DNA from 2 places in the Erwinia sp. 9145 genome. Region 1 is predicted to be linked to the other one. Evidence: predicted binding sites of a transcription regulator. Region 1 holds the regulator's gene; the other holds the start of a gene.

Region 1 (4,427 bases):
CGCGTTACCTTGCTCGTAGGGTCATTGCTTTCACGGCAGGTTGAATAAAACACATGCTTTTTTGCCAACGGTTTCTTGCGCTGAGTCATTGAAACAAAAAAGACCTTACCTTTTGGCAAAAAGTTAGATTAGAATTGCCTGGCCCGTCTGCTCAACAGGCAGATAAATCTTATTGCCCTGCTTTTGCCGCTGGCGAAAGCACGAACTGTTAATGGTAACGATGCGTCTATTTATCACGATAATCATGCTGGCTTTTGTTCAGCTTTTCGTCACTGTGGCGCACGCATCGCCCGGCACGCCTGTTAATGCAAAACACCAAAAGGCGAATGCCAAAAATGAACGCGATGACGATCGCCGCAAGCGCAAAACGGTGAAGAGTACAACAACGAAAAAAGTAAAAGACGTCGCCCGCAAACCCCGCACTGCCTCTTCTGCAAAAGCCAAACTTAACAAAAAGCTGGCAGCCTCGCACAAGGTCACCAAATCCCAAATCCTCGCGGCAGCAAAAAACAATGCTTCAAAAAAACGCTACGGTCGCCAGGGGATTAAAACGCTGAAAGAGCGTGAAGCGCTTACCGATAACGCAACCTCCTCACCGCTCAAACTCAGCAAAGCGCACCGCGCGCGCTATCAGAAAGCGCGTGAAACAGCGATGAACAAGCTGATGGGCCAGTTGGGTAAACCTTACCAGTGGGGCGGCACCTCACCTGAGACCGGCTTCGACTGTAGCGGACTGGTCTGGTATGCCTACAAAGACCTGGTAAAGTTTAAGATCCCGCGCACCGCCAACGAGATGTACCATTTGCGCGACGCGGCGCAGATTGACCGCGGTGAGCTGGAAAAAGGCGACCTGGTCTTTTTCCGCATAAACGGGCGCGGCACGGCCGATCATGTGGGCGTGTACCTTGGCGGCGGTAAATTTATTCAGTCTCCGCGTACCGGAAAAGATATTCAGATAAGCGCGCTGTCGGATGATTACTGGCAGGGTCATTATGTTGGCGCGCGCCGTGTGATGACGCCCAAAACCATTCGCTGAGTGTAAAAAGAATAAAAAAGGCCGATCTTAATCGGCCTTTTTTTTAGTGCATCACGGCGGTAAAGCTGAATGCGATAATCATCAACAGCGCAGCGCAGGTCGTCAACAGCGAGAACTTCAGATCGGTATCCATTTACACCCTCTTAATAACCCTGATAGTTGTACCGGTATCAATTTTCCCATATCTGGCGGTAAAAATCTCGTTTTCTTTGGCAGAGCTTGTTAGAATCCGGGCCTCGTTGCGCAACCCGTAATAAAATGCTGTGCCGTTGCGCAAACACCAACGCTTATTCCTTCCTGACGTCACCGACATGCACGCAGCACAGTCTCAGAGGCGGCGGGGAAATTTCGCTTTACGCAATCGTTTAACAAATGACTTATCAATAAGTTGCGATAAGTGCAGGAGTCATTATTTCATGGCAACCATTAAAGATGTGGCCAGGCGTGCCGGGGTGTCCACCACTACCGTTTCACACGTTATCAATAAAACCCGCTTCGTCGCTGAAAATACGCGGGACGCGGTATGGGCCGCCATCAAAGAACTTCACTATTCACCCAGTGCGGTTGCCCGCAGTCTTAAAGTCAATCACACCCGAACCATCGGGCTGCTGGCCACCTCAAGCGAAGCGCCCTATTTCGCTGAGATTATTGAAGCCATTGAAAACAGCTGCTTTGCCAAAGGCTACACGCTGATTTTGGGTAACGCCCATAACGATCTGCAAAAGCAGGAGGCGTATCTGTCGATGATGGCGCAAAAGCGCGTCGACGGGCTGCTGGTGATGTGTTCTGAATATCCCGATGCGCTGATCGAACTGCTGGAAAACAGCCGCAACATTCCGATGGTGGTGATGGACTGGGGCGAATCGCGCGGCGATTTTACCGATACGGTGCTGGATAATGCTTTCGAAGGCGGCTACCTGGTGGGACGCTATCTGATTGAACGCGGCCATCGCGATATCGGCGTGATCCCCGGCCAGATGGAGCGCAATACCGGCGGCGGTCGCCATGCGGGATTTCTGAAGGCGCTTTCTGAAGCGGGCATCACGCTACGCAACGAGTGGCTGGTGCAGGGCGACTTTGAGCCGGAATCTGGCTACCGCGCCATGCAGCAGATCCTGTCGCAGAAGCAGCGCCCCACCGCCGTATTTTGCGGGGGCGACGTCATGGCGATGGGCGCAATTTGCGCGGCCGATGAAATGGGGCTGCGCGTGCCGCAAGACATATCGGTGATCGGGTATGATAATGTGCGCAATGCCCGCTACTTCACCCCGGCGCTGACCACGGTTCACCAGCCTAAACAACAGTTGGGCGAAACCGCATTCGAGATGCTGCTGGACAGGATCACCAGCAAGCGCGAAGATCCGCAAACCATTGAGGTGCATCCCACTCTGATTGAGCGCCGCTCGGTCGCTGACGGGCCGTTCCTTGACTATCGACGCTAATGTTTTTCGCTGAGCCATTCATGGTTCAGCGTATCGGTATCGCCCAGATAATCCAGCAGCCAGCGCATTGCCGGCGAGTCGTCCGCCGCCCGCGACCAGCTTACGCAGCAGGGGCTGTCAGGGAACGGCGCGCCAAGCGTCAACTCACGTAGCGCGCCGCTTTGCAGCAACGGGCGTGCAAAATGCCCCGGCACCATGCCGACGCACAGCCCCGCCAGCAGGCAATCAGCAGCGCTTTCCCAGTCTGGCACCACCAGCCGACGCTGATTATCCAGTGTCCAGGTGGTGCGCTTCGGCAGAGAACGCGACGTATCCTCCAGCACCAGCGAAGGCCACTCCCGCACCGTCTCGTCATCAATGTCTTTTGTACACTGCGCCAGCGGATGACGGGCCTGTACCACACAACGCCAGTTCAGCGCGCCCATGTCACGGAAGGCGTAACGTCCTCCGACCGGAATCGCCTGCGTCGCGCCGATGGCAATATCCACCCTGCCGTCCGCCAGCGCGTCCCAGACGCCGTTGAAGACCTCGGCGGTCAGATGCAGTTCGATATCAGGAAAGTGGCGGTAAAAATCCACTACCATTTGTCGCGTTCGCTGCGGCCGCACGATGCGGTCAACGGCGATATTGATCTGGCCTCGCCAGCCGTTCGCCACCTGCTGACACTGACGACGCGTTGCGAGCATTTTTTTGATAACAGTGCGACCTTCCAGAATGAAAACCTTTCCCGCCTCGGTAAGCACCACGTCGCGATGGCGGCGCTCAAACAGCGGCACAGCCAGCCACTCTTCAAGCTGACGAACAGTATAGCTGACCGCAGAAGGCACACGATGTAGCTCCGCTGCCGCCGCGCTGAAGCTGCCGTTTCTGGCGACAGCATCAATGACTTCAAGTGAATATTCTGACCACATAATCTGCCTGCAAATTTTTTGAACGCAATATGCAAATATTAGCGTTTCACAGCGCGCGTGGCACGCGTTTACACTTTGCGCCATTTCATTCATCTGCCATAAAGAGCATAAAATGCCTTCACCCGGATTTACCCTTTACCTCGCGCTTTTAAGCGTGGTGGGCTTTCTCGCCACTGATATGTACCTGCCCGCCTTTGCTGACATGCAGCAGGATCTGCACACACAACCCGGCGTGATCGGCGCCAGCCTGAGCCTGTTTCTGGCAGGCTTTGCCAGCGCCCAACTTATCTGGGGGCCGCTTTCAGACCGCATCGGGCGACGTCCGGTATTACTGATGGGGCTGGGAATTTTTGCGCTGAGCTGCACGATGATGTGGTGGGCGAATTCCGCATGGGCGCTGTTGGGGCTGCGTTTTCTTCAGGCCGTGGGCATCTGCGCAGCCGCCGTGACCTGGCAGGCGCTGGTTATTGACCGTTATTCTGCCACCCAGGCAAACAAAGTGTTTGCCACCATTATGCCGCTGGTGGCGCTTTCGCCCGCGCTGGCACCGCTGGCTGGCGCATGGGTTCTGAATCACTTTACCTGGCGCGGCATTTTTATCGTGCTGATGGCGATCGCTGTGGTGCTGCTAATCTGCACGCTGTTTCTTTCGCCGGTACGCCGTGCGTCGGCGGGTAACGGCGAGCCAACGCGCTTTTTTACCTTACTGAGGTCACCGGTTTATGTGGGTAACGTGCTGATCTACGCCGCCTGCTCCGCCAGTTTTTTCGCCTGGCTTACCGGGTCGCCTTTTATTCTGTCCGCACTGGGAATGACGCCGGGCGATATCGGGTTGAGCTATTTCCCGCAGACGCTGGCATTTCTGACGGGCGGTTACGGCTGCCGCATGATATTGAAAAAAGTACAAGGTCGCGCGCTGCTTCCCTGGCTGCTGGCGCTCTACAGTCTGAGCATTGTGTCCTTCTTTTTCATTTCGCAGCAGGCCGCGCCGACAATTTTCGCTCTGCTGACGCCTTTCTGCGGCATGGCCGCCGCCAA
Region 2 (4,427 bases), 1.0 Mb from region 1:
GCTGAAAGAGCAGTTCACGCTGATCCTGGTCACCCACAATATGCAGCAGGCCGCGCGCGTCTCGGATTATACCGTCTTTATGCATCAGGGAAGCGTGGTGGAAGCGGGCGAAACCGACGTGCTGTTCACCGCGCCCAGGCAGCGTCGGACGGAAGACTATATTTCCGGGCGCTACGGCTGAAAAAAAAGCGAATCAACGATTCGCTTTCAGTGCGTTCACTCCCACGCGTAGCCTTCCGGCGGCAGGCGCTTATCATCAAGCCAGGCGGCGTCGTTCCGCATCGCCAGGCGTCCTTCCGTAAACCAGCCCACCACCAGCGGATAGATGGCGTGCTCCTGATGCTGAACGCGTGCGTTCACTTCGTCTTCCGTATCATCCGGGTAGACCGGCACCTTCGCCTGAAGGATCACCGGGCCGCCATCAAGCTGGTCGGTGACAAAATGTACCGAGGTGCCGTGCTCATCATCGCCGTTGGCGATGGCCTGGCGATGAGTGTGCAGACCCGGATATTTCGGCAGCAGGGAAGGGTGGATGTTGAGCATGCGCCCGGCATAGCGCTGAACAAATGCCGGGCTGAGGATACGCATGTAGCCCGCCAGTACCACCAGATCGGGCGCGTAAGCGTCGATCTCCTGCATCAGCTGCCGGTCAAAGGCTTCGCGATCGGCGAACTCCGCAGCGGACAGCGCGTGCGCCGCAACGCCCGCCGCGCGCGCGCGCTCAAGCCCGAAGGCGTCGGCTTTGTTACTGAACACGGCGGCCACGCGGCCAGCCACCCGACCCTGCTGACACGCATCAAGAATAGCCTGAAGATTACTGCCCTGGCCCGAAATCAGCACAACCAGCCGCATCATGCGTTGATAACCACGCGCTCATCGGCATCAGAGGCCTTGATCACGCCGATTTTCCAGGCCTTTTCACCCGCCTGCGTCATCAGTGCGATTGCCTTATCCGCCTCGTCAGGGCTGAGGGCGATCAGCATGCCGACGCCGCAGTTAAAGGTGCGATACATCTCATGGCGGCTGACGTTGCCCGCCTGCTGCATCCAGCTAAACACTGCCGGCCACTGCCAGCTCGACTCTTCCAGCACTGCCTGGGTGTTGTCCGGCAGCACGCGTGGAATATTCTCCCAGAAGCCGCCGCCGGTCAGGTGAGCAATGGCGTGCACGTCCACCTGCTCGATCAGGCTGAGGATGTTTTTTACATAAATACGGGTAGGCTCCAGCAGGTGATCGGCCAGAGATTTACCGTCGAGCTGCGTGGTTTCAGGATCGGTGTTGCTGACTTCAAGAATTTTACGCACCAGCGAATAGCCATTAGAGTGCGGGCCGCTGGAGCCCAGCGCGATCAGCACATCGCCGTCCTGCACTTTGCTGCCGTCGATAATTTCTGACTTTTCCACCACGCCGACGCAAAAACCCGCCACGTCGTAGTCTTCGCCGTGATACATGCCGGGCATTTCCGCCGTTTCGCCGCCGACCAGCGCACAGCCGGACTGCGAACAGCCTTCGGCGATACCGGTAATCACGCTGGCAGCGGTATCAACATCCAGTTTGCCCGTGGCGTAGTAATCCAGGAAAAACAGCGGCTCGGCGCCCTGTACCACCAGGTCGTTGACGCACATGGCGACCAGATCGATCCCGATGGCGTCGTGACGTTTGAGATCCATCGCCAGGCGCAGTTTGGTGCCAACGCCGTCAGTGCCGGAGACCAGGATCGGTTCGCGGTATTTTTGCGGCAGCGCGCAAAGTGCGCCAAAACCGCCTAACCCTCCCATCACTTCCGGACGGCGCGTTTTTTTCACCACGCCTTTAATACGATCGACTAACGCATTGCCCGCATCGATATCTACGCCGGCGTCTTTATAGCTGAGAGAGGTGTTGTCGGTCACTGCGAAATCCCCGCGATGGTGGTAAAGAAATAAGGCGCGGCAATTCTACCAGCGCAGGCAAACGTTTGCGAGTGCCATCTGTCCTCCTGCGTTGGGCGATGAAAATTTCCTCATCACCGTGCGAAGTTTGGAAAAGATCGCGTATAACTTACATTAAGTCATAGGGCGCAGCGGAAAAATGGCGCTATAATCTCGCGATTTTTTTTGGCAGCCTATTACTCGGGGGAGTACAAAAAATGAAGATCGTGGAAGTCAAACACCCGCTGGTCAAACATAAACTGGGCCTGATGCGTGAACATGACGTCAGCACCAAGCGTTTCCGTGAACTTGCCTCCGAAGTGGGAAGCCTGCTGACCTATGAAGCCACTTCTGATTTAGCCACTGAAAAAGTCACCATCGAAGGCTGGAATGGCCCGGTGGAGATTGAGCAGATCAAAGGTAAAAAAATTACCGTGGTGCCGATTCTGCGCGCCGGTCTCGGCATGATGGAGGGCGTTCTGGAACACGTACCCAGCGCACGTATCAGCGTTGTGGGCGTTTATCGCGATGAAGAAACGCTGGAGCCGGTGCCCTATTTTCAGAAGCTGGTATCCAATATTGAAGAACGCATGGCGCTGGTGGTTGACCCGATGCTGGCAACCGGCGGCTCAATGATCGCCACCATCGACCTGCTGAAAAAGGCCGGTTGCGTCAGTATTAAAGTGCTGGTGCTGGTTGCGGCGCCGGAGGGCATCGCCGCGCTGGAGAAAGCGCACCCGGACGTGGAGCTGTATACCGCTTCGGTCGATAAAGGCCTCAACGAGAAAGGCTATATCATTCCCGGCCTGGGCGACGCGGGCGATAAGATTTTCGGGACGAAATAAAATAAAAGGAAGCCGACCGAAGAGTCGGCTTTTTAATGTTCAGGGTAAATCAATAAGGGGAATACGATGACGCGTCGCGCAATTGGCGTAAGCGAAAGACCACCGCTGCTGCAAACGATTCCGCTCAGCTTTCAACATCTTTTTGCGATGTTTGGCGCAACGGTGCTGGTGCCGATTTTATTTCATATCAACCCGGCCACGGTGCTGCTGTTTAACGGCATTGGCACACTGCTCTACCTCTTCATCTGTAAGGGAAAAATCCCGGCTTATCTGGGTTCGAGCTTCGCTTTTATTTCGCCGGTTTTGCTGCTGCTGCCGTTAGGCTATGAACTGGCGCTGGGCGGCTTTATTCTTTGCGGCGTGCTGTTTTGCGTGGTGGCGCTGATTGTGAAAAAGGCCGGTACGGGCTGGCTGGACGTGATGTTTCCCCCGGCGGCGATGGGCGCCATCGTTGCCGTCATCGGCCTTGAACTGGCGGGCGTGGCGGCCAATATGGCAGGGCTGCTGCCTGCTAACGGCGCGCCAGCGGATGGCAAAACCATTTTGATCTCAATGATAACGCTGGCGGTCACGGTTTTCGGCTCGGTGCTGTTTCGCGGTTTTCTGGCTATCATCCCAATCCTGATCGGCGTGCTGGCGGGCTATGCGCTTTCGTGGTTCATGGGCATGGTGAACTGGGCGCCGGTTACCGCCGCGCACTGGTTCGCGCTGCCCACCTTCTACACGCCGCGCTTTGAGTGGTTCGCCATGCTTACCGTGCTGCCCGCCGCGCTGGTGGTAATTGCGGAACACATCGGGCATCTGGTGGTTACCGCGAATATCGTCAAAAAAGATCTGCTGAAAGATCCGGGCCTGCATCGCTCCATGTTTGCCAACGGCATTTCAACGGTTTTTTCCGGTTTATTTGGCTCAACGCCTAACACAACCTACGGAGAGAATATCGGCGTGATGGCCATTACCCGCGTTTACAGCACCTGGGTGATTGGCGGCGCGGCGGTGCTGGCTATTCTGCTCTCCTGCGTGGGCAAGCTGGCGGCGGCGATCCAGGCGGTGCCGGTGCCGGTGATGGGCGGGGTTTCACTGCTGCTGTATGGCGTTATTGCCGCCTCGGGTATTCGCGTCCTGATTGAATCCAAAGTTGATTATAACAAGGCGCAAAACCTGATCCTGACCTCGGTGATCCTGATTATTGGCGTCAGTGGTGCCACCATACATATTGGTGCGGCCGAGCTGAAGGGCATGGCGCTGGCAACCGTTGTCGGTATTTCACTGAGCCTGATCTTCAAGGTTATCAGCCTGCTCAGGCCGGAAGAAACCGTGCTCGATCCTGACGATCGCGGCTGAATACACGTCGTTTAATCTCCCGGCAAAGGTGTGGTAAACTTTTGCCGGATTTTGCCCGATCGACACCGAGGTGCTTCTGAACACGCCGGCTCAGCTATCGCTGCCACTCTATTTACCCGATGACGAAACCTTCGCCAGTTTCTGGCCGGGAGAAAACCCATCCCTGCTTGCCGCGCTTCAGGGCGCGCTTCACCAGCAGCACGGCAGTTATCTTTATTTCTGGTCGCGAGAGGGCGGAGGGCGTAGCCATCTGCTTCATGCTGCCTGCGCCGAGCTGTCGGCGCGGGGTGAAGCGGTGGGCTATGTGCCGCTGGATAAGCGCACCTGG

What was found. The regulator PurR, encoded in region 1, represses purine synthesis genes. The targets are predictions, from matches to a motif close to CANGCAAACGTTTGCNTG.
Region 2: purM (phosphoribosylformylglycinamidine cyclo-ligase) is a predicted target of PurR. The motif match lies at 1,947-1,964, and genes of this name have one in related genera.

The regions. Positions count from the first base shown of each region.
Region 1 is NZ_JQNE01000001.1:1,721,033-1,725,459, reverse strand. Features, by position in the region: gene FA91_RS08465 (C40 family peptidase) at 221-1,036, shown strand; gene FA91_RS20990 (YnhF family membrane protein) at 1,080-1,169, opposite strand; gene purR (HTH-type transcriptional repressor PurR) at 1,453-2,478, shown strand; gene punR (DNA-binding transcriptional activator PunR) at 2,475-3,389, opposite strand; gene punC (purine nucleoside transporter PunC) at 3,502-4,427, shown strand, end outside.
Region 2 is NZ_JQNE01000001.1:2,721,330-2,725,756, reverse strand. Features, by position in the region: gene pstB (phosphate ABC transporter ATP-binding protein PstB) at 1-181, shown strand, start outside; gene purN (phosphoribosylglycinamide formyltransferase) at 217-855, opposite strand; gene purM (phosphoribosylformylglycinamidine cyclo-ligase) at 852-1,892, opposite strand; gene upp (uracil phosphoribosyltransferase) at 2,129-2,755, shown strand; gene uraA (uracil permease) at 2,822-4,099, shown strand; gene hda (DnaA inactivator Hda) at 4,170-4,427, shown strand, end outside.